Regions from separate parts of the Cytobacillus sp. EB106-05-05-XG126 genome, predicted to be linked through region 2. Evidence: riboswitches for the same ligand, from Rfam matches in the RefSeq annotation. Region 2 holds a riboswitch; the other holds the start of a gene.
What was found. Region 2 has a riboswitch for thiamine pyrophosphate ahead of thiT (energy-coupled thiamine transporter ThiT). Riboswitches for the same ligand answer to the same signal wherever they lie in the genome.
Positions count from the first base shown of each region.

Region 1: linked by a shared signal. The riboswitch ahead of tenA (thiaminase II) and the one ahead of thiT (energy-coupled thiamine transporter ThiT) in region 2 are both predicted to bind thiamine pyrophosphate.

Region 1 is NZ_JBYTDU010000009.1:48,674-56,101, forward strand. Features, by position in the region: gene AC3WTL_RS19695 (alpha-hydroxy-acid oxidizing protein) at 1-1,047, shown strand, start outside; gene AC3WTL_RS19700 (DUF302 domain-containing protein) at 1,152-1,535, shown strand; TPP riboswitch at 1,605-1,720, shown strand; gene thiW (energy coupling factor transporter S component ThiW) at 1,835-2,323, shown strand; TPP riboswitch at 2,485-2,586, shown strand; gene tenA (thiaminase II) at 2,647-3,336, shown strand; gene AC3WTL_RS19715 (DUF1287 domain-containing protein) at 3,458-4,165, opposite strand; gene AC3WTL_RS19720 (TIM barrel protein) at 4,269-5,102, shown strand; gene AC3WTL_RS19725 (DUF6843 domain-containing protein) at 5,226-6,062, shown strand; gene AC3WTL_RS19730 (MGDG synthase family glycosyltransferase) at 6,120-7,265, opposite strand; gene AC3WTL_RS19735 (DedA family protein) at 7,282-7,428, opposite strand, start outside.
Region 2 is NZ_JBYTDU010000001.1:1,001,052-1,008,479, reverse strand. Features, by position in the region: gene qoxC (cytochrome aa3 quinol oxidase subunit III) at 1-403, shown strand, start outside; gene qoxD (cytochrome aa3 quinol oxidase subunit IV) at 404-709, shown strand; gene AC3WTL_RS05050 (hypothetical protein) at 791-1,030, opposite strand; gene AC3WTL_RS05045 (hypothetical protein) at 1,150-1,428, opposite strand; gene AC3WTL_RS05040 (VOC family protein) at 1,599-1,970, shown strand; gene thiT (energy-coupled thiamine transporter ThiT) at 2,119-2,718, opposite strand; TPP riboswitch at 2,783-2,885, opposite strand; gene AC3WTL_RS05030 (MATE family efflux transporter) at 2,938-4,278, opposite strand; gene AC3WTL_RS05025 (AAA family ATPase) at 4,562-6,292, shown strand; gene AC3WTL_RS05020 (lmo0937 family membrane protein) at 6,406-6,558, opposite strand; gene AC3WTL_RS05015 (divergent polysaccharide deacetylase family protein) at 6,912-7,428, opposite strand, start outside.

The DNA.
Region 1 (7,428 bases), on a different contig from region 2:
GAAGAAGCAGAGAAAGTAATGGGAGCAGGTGGATTTGGCTATGTTCAATCAGGAGCCGGCGGGGAAGAAACGCTGAAAAAGAATATCGAATCCTTTGCAAAATACTCAATAGTACCGAGGATGCTGAGAGATGTTTCAGTGCCTGATATAAGTGTGAAATTATGTGGAAAAACATATCCTTACCCGGTTTTCCTGGCACCAATTGGGATGCAGCGGCTTGAACATAATGAGGGAGAGCTGGCGTCTGCACGGGCAGCAGCTTCGTTTGGAGTTCCTTTTATCCAGAGCACAGTATCCAGTTATTCCATTGAAGAAATCGCAAAGGCAACAGGCTCGAGTCCAAAATGGTTCCAATTATATTGGTCCAATTATGAAGAAGCATCTTTCAGTATGGTTCGCCGTGCGGAAGAAGCGGGGTATGAGGCAATTGTGTTAACGGTTGATACGGTGATGATGGGATGGAGGGAAGCCGATTTAAGAAACAATTTTTCCCCGTTAAAGCTTGGCTATGGTAAAGCAAACTATGAAAGCGATCCCTTCTTTATGGCTTCTCTCCAGGACGGTGATGTCGTACAGGGAATCCTTGATAATATTCATCATCCAACATTAAGCTGGGAACATATTGCCAGATTAAAAGAGAAAACCAGCCTGCCCATTTTATTAAAGGGCATTCTCCACCCTGAGGATGCCAGGCTGGCCGTTGAAAGAGGGATAGACGGTATCATTGTCTCCAACCATGGCGGCAGACAGCTTGATGGAGTGATTGCGGCGATTGATGCGCTTGAACCGATTGCGAAGGAAGTTAAAGGAAGGATTCCAGTATTGTTTGACAGCGGCATTCGCCGAGGCTCAGATGTGGTTAAAGCTCTGGCACTGGGAGCTGACGCCGTTTGTCTGGGGCGGCCGTATGTGTACGGCTTGGCCATTGGCGGGCAGGAAGGAGTTGAAAAAGTGCTTGCCAACTTTATAGAAGAAACAAAAGTGTCTCTGTCTCTTGCGGGGGTGGGGAATTTAAAGGATATTGCTGGTCTGCGGTTAATTCGATAAAACCTTCTTAAAAAAATTCTGGGTTGTTGACAGTTGAGACTGTGTTTAATAGTATACCTATAGGGGTACATTATTAATATGCCATTACTAAAGGAGATGCAGTTATGTTCGATTACACAGCTGAAACCGAAAAATCAATTGAAGAAGCGATATCCTCACTGGAAGGAAGTCTGAAGGACGAAAAGTTCGGAGTTCTATGGCAGTTTAATGTTCAGGAGAAGCTGCAGGAAAAAGGCTTGGAATATAACGAGGCATTCCATGTGTTAGAGGTATGTAATCCGAATGAAGCACATCGCGTTTTAACACAGAATAAAATGGCCGGCTACTTCCTGCCTTGTAAAATTGTCGTCTATGAAGACAAGGGCAAAACGAAAATTGGGATGCCTAAGCCGACAAGTATGATTGAGCTAATCAATGACGAATCTGTTCAAAGCTTCGCAGCAGAAATTGAAGAGCGCTTAATCCAGTGCATCAAGAGAAGTATATAAGTTAAAAGTTTGATGACAGTGCCGGAATAATTTGTTAAGCTTGAAATAGCTTATCAAATTAAATATCTATGTAACTACTAGGGGTGCCCCGAATGTGCGGGCTGAGAGGAAAGCGCTTATAGCTTTCCGACTCTTATGGACCTGATCTGGTTAATGCCAGCGGAGGGAAGTAGGATTTGACAATATGTCGATTCATATACTTAAACCAAGCCGGGTCCTTTGTGGGGATCTGGCTTTTTTGTATACATACTTCTCATCGAGATAAGCAATCAGGCTGCCCTTTTAGAAAGGAGGTTTAGATGAACAGAACCCGATTGTTGACTACGATGGCACTATTTACGGCGATTGGGACACTGGGATCCCATTTGCTCTGGTTTCCGGCAGGTATAGCCAAGGCCTATCCGGTTCAGCATGCGGTAAATGTATTGGCCGCGGTGACTCTTGGACCACTGCCGGCAGCAGCCATTGCTTTTATGATTGCTTTGCTGCGTAATATGCTTGGATTCGGGACGCTGCTTGCGTTTCCAGGCGGCATGATCGGTGCGTTTTTGGCTGGTGTCCTTTATTTGAAATTCGGCCGGAAAATATGGGCTGCCGCTGGCGAGGTTTTGGGCACCGGTATAATCGGAGCATTGTTTGCTGTTCCGTATGCAAAATTTCTCATGGGCAGTGAAGCTGGTGCATTCTTCTTTGTGCCGCCGTTTCTGGTCAGCAGCATTGCCGGTGCGGCGATAGGCTTGTTGGTGTTAGCGAAGGTTAAAGAGAAGAATTTGGTTCAGAATATGTGATGATTTTGGGCTGGAGAAGTAAGATTGGTTAGCAGAGTAAGGGAGAGCAGCATAGCAATCTGACTTTATGAGCGATTTTCAAGAGTTATGGGCGAAATCCAAAATGTATGAGCGAAAAACGTCAAGTTAGACAATCGATAAAAAAACAATTAAAAATGTTAGAAAACTGCTAGGGGCGCTACGGCTGAGATAAGGAGCTTTTCCTTGGTCCCTTGGAACCTGATCTGGATAATGCCAGCGCAGGGAAGCAGTGAGGACCTCATTATATATCCTCATGCTTTTTCCCCGGCAGCTTCTGTATTTAATTAAGGAGGCTATTTTTTATGACTTTTTCAGAAATTCTGCGCAAGGAAAATGAAGATTTGTTTCAGCTGATATTTGAACATCCATTTGTTCAGGGGATCGGGAGAGGGGATGTGCCGAAAGAGGCGCTTGCTCATTACATTAAAGCGGACTTTGAGTATTTGAATGCGTTCATGCATATTTACGGAATTGCGATTTCAAAGTCAGCTGAACGTAAGGATATTGCATACTTTAACCAGCAAATAGAATTTGTATTGAACAGCGAAGTACACCCCCACCATAATTTTTGCCAGCAGATTGGGGTGGATTACGAAGCATTGCAGGGATATCCGCTTCCGCCGACAGCCGATCATTATGTAAAGCATATGATGTATCATGCCCATACAGGCGGCATGGGTGAAATACTCGCTGCATTATTGCCTTGCCCATGGACTTATTGGGAAATTGGGCTTGAGCTCATGAAGCAATATGAGCCAGATGAGAACCATCCGTTTTATCCGTGGATTTCTTTTTATGCAAACCTTAGAGTCGAAGCTGTGACCATGAATATGAGAAACCGTTTGGATGAACTTGCTGAAGCGGCATCACCGGAAGAAAGGCAGCGAATGAAGGATGCTTTCCGAAAAAGCTGCCAGCTGGAGCTTGGTTTCTGGGAGATGGCTTATACCTGCGAAGAGTGGCCGGCGGGCAATCCGGCAGCAGTCAGATAGAAAAGCGTAAGCGACTCGCTCACCCTCGACACCTCGATGTGCAGGCTGCTTGCGCTAGAGAGTTATCGAAGTTCAAAATTTTATACTTTCTTATTTAATAAGAAAAACGCCTGCATCTGCTTTATGGCAGTGCAGGCGTTTTTTCAAAATCCCATCTGTAGTGAGCGGTAATGGGAGTCTTAAAAGAAGATAGTTTTACTTCTGCTGCAAATGGGGTGGAGTTATGTATTACGTATGGAATGCCATCTTTAGTCCGTTTGTCAGATATGAAAGCCACATGGTCGAATTTAGGAGAAAGGAAAACCACAATATCACCCGGCTGCCATTGCTGAAGGTTCTTAACATCTCCTGGAATCAGTTCTGTTGTTAATGACTTTGCGAACCGGCTAAAAAAGATATTCTGGTTTGGTACCCTTCTGAAATCAATGTTCGGATCAGGCTTGCCATGGACTCTTGAATACAAGTCCGTATTTTCGGCGATATCCTGATCAATAAGATCCTTTATGGTTACATCAGCCTCCTGGAAACCTCTCCAAATCACGTCTGTACAGACACCCTCGCCATCGGGCGGATAGCCTCCCGCATAGTAGGCACTTTTATATGGCGTGCGCTGTTCCACTTCTTTTCTGGCTGTCTGGACCATATCAAGCGGATCAGCAATGCCGTTTTGATTTGAATCGGCCTGTGAGTAATCAGAGGGCACCTCCAGTTTCTTTGCAAAAGGATTTCCGAAATGAATGCCGATGGAATCCAGAATGATTCCACCCCGAAAAAAAAGAATGAAAAATAACAGTACTCCAATTATTGAAGTAAATACCTTTTTAACCATAAGTACACCTCACCTATTTTACTGAATAGACGGTATTATTTCCCAATAAGTTACATGAAGGTATGATAAGATTGTTATAACCATTCATAAGAGAGGGGATATAATGGTTCATAAAATAGGGGTATCAGGAAGCGTCATTTTGTCAGACAGCAAGCTGTTTCATAAACTTTTTAAACGTCATTTGCCGCATATTGAGATAGGGGAATTTCAAGATGAGGAATCCTTTCAATGCTTTATTAAATTGCTGGGCAAAACAAACAAAAGCTTTGGTCTTCATTCGCCTCTTTTCCGGGGACAAAGCAAATACGATCTTCTGGAAAAGGTCAGTATGAATCCAGAGGAAGCCTGGATCCAGTTTGAGGCGGAAGTGGAAAGGATGTCCCGGCTTGGTGCTGAATACATATTGGTGCACTTTCCTTATTTTAAAAAGGAAGCAAGTGGGAATCCGGCAGAGATTATTGAGGAGGGACTCAAGAAACTCAGTGCTCTTCAGAAAAAATATGAGATTATGATCGTGTGTGAACCAAAATTAGGATTCAGGCAATCGCCGGCAGGAATCGATTATCTTGACAGTTTTCCAGTAGAGACATGGAAGAAATATGGCCTCAGCCTCTGTATTGATATCGGGGATTATATATTAGCCACGGACGACAAGGCCATAAATTATGCAGGAAAATGGGCTGAGTTTGTGAGAGTTGTTCATTTACATAATGTTGAATACCAGGACGATAAATATATCTGGGTCCCTGTGCATCCATCTCATGAGAATGATGGCCGTCATCATAAAATAAAGAAACTGATGGATTTTCTGGCAAAGGAATGTGAGGATGTGTTTTTTGTCATGGAATATACACCACACACGAACCCTTCGGAAAAAATGGCAGAAGAAGGAATTCAGTGGGCAAGAGAAGTCATTGAGGCCGGGTCTGTCAGGTAGGGGAGCAGGCCTCCCCACATTCCTTCTGCGTAAATTTATATAGGGAGTATGGGAAATTGCCTTGTTTGTATGCTAGTATATATGTGAAATTAATCACAATATAAGGGGAGGGAGTTTATTTCAATGCTGGGATTAAAAATAAAAACGGCCCTGCAGGCTTCCATTCTTTTTACCTTTGGATTTTGGCTTCTCTTTTTCTTTTCAGAAGGGGAACTGTTTTCTTTTTTCCTGATCGTGGTTTTTTTGTACTGTTTATTCGGAAATGTTATATACGGCATTCCGGTTTCATTGCTTTCAGAGTTTCTAACCAGAAATTTGGCAGTATGGCGATTCCCGGCATCTGCATTTTTTCACACCTTTTTAGCTGCTGTGACTTATTTTATTATGGAAGGGTTTGCTTATTATGCAGTAATTGCAGCGGTTCTTTTCTTTTTAGTTGACGAGTGGCGAAAGTGGGACCGTGAGATGCCAGGAGGGAGGAGAATTACCTTAAATACAGCCGGTTTTCTCATCGCTTGCCTGCTGCCGGCAGGGTTCTTTTGGATGCTGCAGCAGGCAGATCTGGAAGAAAAAACGCATGACCTTTATTTGATTCCAAAAGGGTATGCTGGTCAGGTGAGGATTGTTCATGAAATAGAGAATGCTCCTGCGCCTGAGACAGAAGGGGAGTATGATGTATTTCGGGTGAATGACAGGGGATATGCCATTACCTCTTTACCCCAGAGCGAAGGGTATATTGAAGACTTGTACTATTATGTGGATAACAAGGGAAAGCGTGAACCTATACCGGACAGCTGTATTTCACATGGCGGAGCAGGCGGTGTACAGGGAGATGGATATGACTATTCGTATACCTATTTTTCAATTGGCTGTGAGGAAGACATAGCTGATCAGGGCAATGGCCCAGGTATTGAGGATATTCTTTATGAAGAAGGATTGATCAATCAAACGTTTGATTGAAAATGTAAGACAGCCTGGAGATTCCAGGCTGTTTATATATTTTAATGACCTGAGGGTTTACTTGATAGTTGGAACGGCTCTCAAGGAATGAACAGTGTCCGGCGTTCTTCTGCCAGTGCTTTTAATTGAAATGAAGATGGCATAGTCCAATGGGCAAGTGATTTTTTCCAGATAAGAATCAATGTGTTTTCTTAGACTAAGTATAGCTTCTTCGTTTTTAAGCTGTTCAGTAATTTGCCTGTCGTAAATGACAGTCACCAAATTTTTTTCAAGCAAATAGTCCAAATTGATTTCCTCTTGTCCCGGAAGTGAGGTATGGACCAGAATCGGAAGTTTCTTTTGCAGTGCTTCACTAATTGTAACTCCGCCTGGTTTGGTCAAAATAGCATCCGCTTTATTATACAGCTGGTTCATTTCATTTGGGTTATCAATATATCCAATGGGCTCGATTTGCTTTGAATCAAGTGCTTTGAGTGAGCTATACAATTCCTCATTATTTCCGCAAAGGATCAGAAACCGAATATGCCGAACCTTTTGTATAGATTCGATAAAGTTACAGTTTACCAAGCCGCTGTTTCCTCCTGCAACCAGGATATGGCGTATCCGGTCATCTTTCTTAAATGGAACCGGGAGGTGATAGGCAGAATGAACCGGAATGCCCGTAACAAAAATATGATCATCCGGAATATGGTGTTTTTTAATAAGTTTTTCCTTTGCCTCATTATGAGGAACGAAATGAAAGTCAATTCCCCGTTTTCCCCATATATCATTTATAAAAAAATCCGTGTAAACATTCACCGCAGTAATGTCCCGGTATCGTCCCTTTTGCTTTAGTGAACTGATGATCCCGGATGGAAAAGAATGAGTGCAAAATATTAAATCAGGATTTTCTTCATCAAGGAACTTCTGCATTTTTCTTTCAAAATAATAGGATAGAACCTGTAAATCAGGCTGCAATTTAAAGGGATGCTGTTTATACATAATGGTGTAATATAAGGCCCTGTAAAGGAAAGGGGCCCCCAGGAATCCTTTTAAATATATGCCTGAGACCAGCTTTTCGAGCTTATCACTGCAATAGGAAAGAAAATCGATTATTTTGATTTCCGCATCAGGATATTGGCTTATAATATGGTCCTGAAGTGTTTTTGCAACTTTTGAGTGCCCCGTGGGGAATTGAAATAATGGGAGCAGGAGAACTTTCATAATAACCTCCTTTCTGTCACTTGAGTTTGTTTTTGGCATACTTAAAGAGCATGTAGATTACGAATACAGCTAATAATAAAACCCCGAGGTATGGCACGTATTCAGGATTAATATCAAAAAAGCTTCCTGCAAAGTATCCCGCAGCAATTATAGGGAGCACCCA
Region 2 (7,428 bases):
GACAGTTCTCCTTCTGACAAGCAGCTTTACAATGGGCATTGCCATTTTTGAAATGCGCCGGCATAACCTTAAAGGGCTAATCACCTGGCTGGTGATTACCCTCGCTCTAGGCGCAGGCTTCCTCTTCATGGAGATTAATGAATTCATCCATTATGCCCATGAAGGTGCAACGATGCAGACAAGTGCATTCCTTTCCAGCTTATTTGTTTTACTGGGGACACACGGAGCTCACGTAACTTTGGGAATCGGCTGGGCAACTATGGTCATCATTCAGCTTCTAAAAAGAGGCCTTACCCCTACCACAGCAAGAAAGACGTTTATTATCGGCCTTTACTGGCACTTCCTTGATGTAGTCTGGATCTTTATCTTCACATTTGTGTATCTGAAAGGACTGGTGGCTTAAATGGAACATCATCAATCAAAAAGCTTCCCGATAAGCCATGTCATTGGATTTGTTGTTTCCCTTGTGCTGACTTTTGCAGCAGCAGGAATTGCTTTAAAAACGAACCTTTCTTTTAAAGTGATCATGTGGATCATCGGCTCACTGGCTGTCGTTCAGGCAGGCATGCAGCTGTTCATGTTCATGCACTTAAGAGAAGGTGAAGACGGTAAGACGAATCTAATAAATATGATTTATGCCGTATTTATGGTAATTGTAATTGTAGTTGGTTCTATTTGGGTGTTAACCTCTGGGCATGCTTCACATTAAGTTAGGAAAGCTCCAGCGCCTTGATTACGGCGCTGGAGCTAGACATCACAAAAAAACCGGTCTCCCCATTGGAGGCCGGTTTTATTTGTATTGTCTGATTCCCTTGCTTCCCTTTGTCATTTCTTCCATTACATTGATAAAAAATCCGAATCCGAAAAGCAGCATGGAAGAAACCATAATGCTTAAGCCGATGGATAATACATACTCGCCTGTGATGCCGCTTACAAAAAAGCCTGATATAAAAACAATGAAACCTAATATAATACCTGCTGCTGTACTATTCCTGAAAAAATGCAGTACGCGCTGCTGTTGAAGTGTCATTTCCCCATCTCCTTTTATTTAATATTCTAACTATGTTCACAAATTTGTCAAACTTTTTGTCACAAATTTGTCAAAATTATTTCATAAAAAAAAAGCTCTGCAAGCTGCAAAGCGATTTTCTATTGATATAGCTTTTTAATGTTCTCCAAATCTTTCTTCAGACTGCATATTTCCTGCCGGGTCAGCATGAGCGGCATTTGATCGTAGAGTGTAATGATTTGCCCTCCCTCATCTTCTTCATGAAGGGATAGATAGTTATACAGAGTTTCGCATTGATTTTTGTTGAGAACTGACTGGGTACTGAAGCTTTTTACTTTCTGGATTTCAAAGGCACTGGCTTCCGCATCAAAAACACCTGTGATAATATTTCCCTGCAATGTATTGGCCAAAGTCTTCACTCCCCTTTTTTAAGTAATATACCCATTTTTCAGAAGTAATTTCCTAATATATTGGCTTTGGTTAGAAAGATTATTGTTCCGTTAAAGGCATTTAAACAAAAACGGGGAAGGAAAAAGCTGTGTAAAAATGAAATATATGATATACCAAATTAAATAAAGGAGAGAATTCTATGAGTAAATCATTTATTGAACAAGTACATTATATTAGAATTCCTGTAAAAGATTTAGAGCTGTCTGCCCAATGGTATAAAGATGTATTAGGGCTCCAGTTACTAAACAATACTGGAGAACTTGCAATTTTAAAAGTAAATGAAGGACCTTTCTTACTGATCTTAGTTCCTACCGAAGATGAAACTTTTGCTCATTTTACAATTGATAATGAACAAGAATTTAGCATTGGGTTTACAAGTCCAGAATTATCTAAATTTCATCAGCACTTAATTGAGAATCAAGTTAAGGTCGAGGATATAAAAGAAGATAATGGTCATGCCTTTTTCCACTTTTATGACCCAAATGGCAATAAACTTCAAGTACACTGGTAAGATTATAATAAATAGCTCATTTTTAACGGTATTGGAACGGGAACGCCCAAACCAGACGTTCCCATAATTCTTCCTGAAAACAACTTTTTATCAATCAAATCCGATATATAAAAAACCTCTCTGAAATATTTCAGAGAGGCGGACATTATTAGGAAGCATTCTTTTGAGTTTGAAGTCTTTCATCCGATTTTTTTATGATTAATCTCGGTGCCGATGAAATAATTAATACGGCCAGGATTGAGCAGAGAATTGCCGCTCCGAGCATGGTTGCGCCGTTTGCCAGGAAGGAAAAGAGAACCGGTGACATCCCTTCTGGTGCATAGCTTCCGAAGAAAAGTACACCTGCTATGAAATGCCAGAAATACCGGGCAAGGCTTCCGGCAAATACGGCTAAGACAACCCATGACAATGCCTTCTTCTTGTTACCTGCCCGCAGCTGATTTTGGATGACGCCGTAAAACAAGCCGGCAAACCCGATACAGGCAAAAGCCACAAAATACTCAATAAATGCCTGTATCGGAGTGGCAATCCAGGCATCCCCCATGGCAATCTGCAAAATCCCCCATAAGAGGCCTGCAATAAAGCTGACCTTAAAGCCCCACCTGAAAGCCAGAATGAAAATCGGAATCATCGCGGCAGAGATGGAAATGGATGGCGACAGCTTGATGGATGGCAGAAAATCAAGAATGATAGCAAAGGCAGCAAAAAATGAAGCCTCTATCATCGCCGTCAGGCTTAATTTTTTCATAAAAAAAATCCCCCTTCAATCGTATGACGATACCCCAAGGGAGAACAAGCAGGCAGAAAACTATCTGCCTATCATTCCACATTCCTGCGCTAGCATTAACTAACAGGTTCAAAGGGTCAGAACAGCGGACTGTTCACTCTCAGCGATATGCTCCCCTTGTGGTACGTTATTAAATTATCCGCTTTTAGTATATATGAAATTCATGATGGTGAAAAGGATTTATTTTCCCTCGTTTATGATAATCTGTTTATCCCACTTTCCGATGCGGTAATACATATAGGCGATGAAACTGCTTATTGCAAAGCTGACACCCATACCAGTAGCTATGCCTTTATCACCCATAAACTTTGAAAATGCAAATGTTAAAGGATAGCGCAGGATCCAGAATGAAATGATATTCAGTATCAGCACTTGAAACATCGCACCAGAAGCTCTAACCACACCATTCAATACAAAATTAATACCCAGAAGCGGATAAAAAAAGGCAATGATCTTTAAATATTCAGTGCCGTAGTGAACTGATTTTTTATCCTGGATAAACAGGCGCACCCCGTGTTCTGCAAATAAGACCGTCCCAAGGGCGATGAGAAACATGATTCCAAGATTGTAAATGACTCCGTACAACGCAATCTGATGCACCCGTTCCCATTGATTTCCCCCTATATTTTGACCCGCCATACTGTTGACTGCAGTTCCCAATGCCATCGCAGGAAGCATAATGATGCTGTCAATGCGCTGTGCGGCACCAAATCCGGCTACCACGTCACTGCCAAAGGATGTGACGACAGACATAATGGCCATAACACCAGCCGATATGACAGTCATTTGGAGCCCTGAAGGGATGCCAAGCTTGAATATCAATGCTGCCTCCTCTTTATGCGGCCAAGAAGGAATAGTGAATGGTGCCAGCTTTTTGCGGAGTATGAATATCATTCCGATTATAAATGCTGCGCCCTGTGATACGATTGTTGCATATGCGGCCCCCTCAATACCAAGCTTGAATACAGAAATAAAAAGAGGATCGAGTATTGCATTTAATACGACTGCTATCAGGACAAAGTACAGAGGATTTTTGCTGTCTCCAAGCGCTCTGAGTATAGTTCCTATAAAATTGTAGCCAAATAAAAACAGAATTCCAATAAAGTTAATCTGCAAATAGGATGCTGCTCCTTCGGCCATTCCCGCAGGTGTGCCCATTAAGGTTAAAATCCTTTCGGCAAGCAGGAATCCGGCTGTTCCGAGAACAACTGACAAAATTGTCTGAATGACGGTAAAAGCATTTAGATATCGTTTCAGCCCCTCTTCGTGATCTCCCCCCTTCTGCTGGGATAAAATCGTTAACGCAGCATTGTTTATGCCGATGATAAAAGAAAGTACTGTAAAGATTACAGTGCCTGAAACTGCGACAGCTCCCAATGCATCAGCCCCCAGCAAATTCCCGACCCACAGACTATCTACAAATTGATAGGAAACCTGCAGGAAATTAGTGAGCATAATGGGAGTTGAGAACACCAGCAGCTGTTTGAGTATATTTCCTTTTGTAAAATCCTGCTGAGCCATCTTTACACCTTCCTAATTTTTTTCATAGTTTCTATTATTAACTATTTCACTTTCAGTTTCCATTTTTATGGTTTTGTGAATTATTAAGTTTCTAAAAAATTAATTTTCTTAACCGATGTCACATTTTTTTCACATATTACTGGCATCTGAACGCTGTTGTAGCACACTTTGTAAAAAATAAAATTATTTTTCCATAATTTACAACGTTTAAAAAGTATAAAACCCTGTATTTAACAATTTTAATTTCTTATAATGTAGATATGTTCAATGAGGAGGGAAATAGTTGAAATCACGTCTTAAGAAGCCTTCGACGATTATTTCTATTGCATTGGTAGTCACGGTGATTTTGGCGGCGGTTATTTGGACCGTACAAGCAGGAAAAAAGGATGTGACTGTTCCGTTCTCTTCTGTGGAAAAAATTATAGCTTCCCAGGATGGAAAGACTGTTGCAGTACAGGAATATAAAAATGGAAAGCTGCTGATCACAGCTCCTGATGGTGAGTACATCTCCCATGTGCCTCCCAACAGCGAGATGGTTGATAAATTAGTAGAAACCTATAATATACAATATTCGTTCGCAACCACAGGACCTTATACGCCATGGATTCTTGGCGGTGTAGTCCTTTTGTTCATAGCAATCGGAATTTACCTGTTTAAGTCAGGAAAAGGTGGCATGGGCGCTACAAATACTATGAAGCAAAGTGTCTCGAAGCCAAAAGCCCTTCCTTCTATTTCGCTTGAAGATGTTGGCGGAATTCAGGAAGAAATGAAAGAGGAAATTATGCAGACTCTTTCCATTTTAAAAGAACCTGAGCGCTCTTTAAAAATGGGGATCAGGCCGCCGAAGGGGATTCTTTTATACGGGCCTCCCGGAACGGGAAAAACCTTGCTGGCTCAGGCAATTGCCAAGGAACTTGGAGCAACTTTCTTTTCAACAAGCGGTTCCGGGTTTAATGAATTATTCGTAGGTGTTGGTGCATCCCGTGTCAGAAACCTTTTCCAGAATGCCAGAAAGCATTCTCCTGCTGTCGTCTTTATTGACGAAGTAGATGCACTTGCTGGACGAAGAAAGCAGCATGGCGGAGAAGAAAGTGAAAAAACGTTAACTGAACTGCTGGTCCAGCTGGACGGCGGACATTCCAATGATGGAATATTATTTATTGCCGCCACAAACCGGAAGGATATGCTCGACGAAGCATTCCTGCGTCCTGGACGGATTGACTTCTCCTTCAACGTTCCTCTTCCAGATACAAAGGGACGGAGAGAGATCATTAACATTCATACACGAAATAGATTACTGGCTGAAGATGTAATGACAACTCTTGGAGATCTGGCAGAAAGCACTTCCGGTTTTTCAGGTGCAGATCTTCATTCCCTATTCGAAACGGCAAGCCGCAGAGCAGTCCGAAACGGCCAGGAAATTATCTCAAAAGAAGATTTGGATTACGCTCTGGACCGTACTATTCTGGGAACCACCACACGTGCTTTACAGGATGCCGGAACGAAGCAGCGGGTTGCAATCCATGAAGCTGGCCATGCATTAGTGGCTGCTTTAACAAAACCTGGATCCGTTAGGAAAGCAACCATTATTCCGCGTGGCGAAGCGCTTGGGTATGTAGCTCCTATCCAAAAAGAACTTCATTTATCGACAACAAGTGAATTGCTGGACCAGGTCGCGATGATTCTCGCTGGCGGTGTATCAGAACGAATGATTCTTGGCGAGCACAGTATTGGGGTAAGCGGTGATGTAAAACAAGCGAAGCATATCATAGAGCAAATGGTTGATACAGGGTTACTTGATAACGGCTTCGAGCTTACTTTCAACAAAGGACAAAAAGAAGCTAAAATGCAGGATCTATTCCAAAAAGCACTAGAAAGATGCGAATTGATTATCGCCAATCATCAGCCTCAATTTGAGAAACTGGTAGAAGCCCTTCTGGAGAAAGAAACATTGGAAGGCATTGAAGTCCAGGAGATTGCTGGAGAATTGAAGGCAGAAATGGTTATAGCATGATATCGGAACCGGCCCCTGCCTTGGGGCTGGTTTTTCTTTTTAAACTTTGTCTATTATAATAATATTATGTAAAGTTTATTTGAAAAGCCTCCTAATATAGAAGGCTTTTCCTGCTATCCCCTGCCGGATGCTCTGCCTCTAATAAAGTTAACCACAATGATGATTGCTGCGATTACCAGCAGAATATGAATAATGCCTCCAGCTACTTTAAATATTAATCCAAGAATCCATAATACAAGCAGAATACCAGCTAATGTCCAAAGCATACAGGTCACCCCCTTCGCTTTTGATTTATTCCTTACATACCCCTTTATAGTCAAGATAATGCCTTAATTGCTGAAATACTGACATTGTTATTTTTTGCAATGGATAGTTATTTTAATCCTGAAAGTTTTTCAAATACCCTTATTTTTCATCAGCAGTATCTGCATCCTTTCCCCGTCTTTGCATATACTATATTCACGGCCGCCCACCTCTTCTAAACGCCATCGTTGCGGGACTAACCAGACCGGAATGTGGGTGGCCACCTGTATAGGTGACAGGTACCTATACCACCACTGGACCACTTTCACACACACCATTAAAGCTGCAGACCGCTAAGGGGTTGCAGCTTTTATTTTTAAGGTCCGTCATCAATCAGTTCGTAGCCTGGAATCAGTTCTGACAGCGGCACAATTTGGGCTTTCTCTTTATATACAGGTATATATTCTTTAAGCACACTAACCATCTTTGTCCCTGTGATGCCGACATGGCCGATTGCGATGATGCGTTCGTTTTTGACGAGTTTTTCAGCAAGTCTGTCAGCCTGTTTTGTGATATGTGCTGTCGTGTAAATATCATCGAAGAAAATATTGTTTTCGACATAAGGAACACCAATTTCATTTGCCAGCTTGCCGACGACGCTTTTTCCGGTTGTTTTGCTGTCAAGATAAAATAATCCGTGTTCTTTACATACTTCAAGGACAACTCTCATGACCCGTTCATTTTCAGTGGCTCTTGAACCCATATGATGATTCATGCCGACCGCATGGGGCACTTCTTTAATGGCGCTCTCTACTCTGCTGCGGATTTCTTCATCTGTTAAATCTGTTGTGATGGCCCCCGGCCCAAGCCAGCTCCTTTTTCCTCTTTTCGGC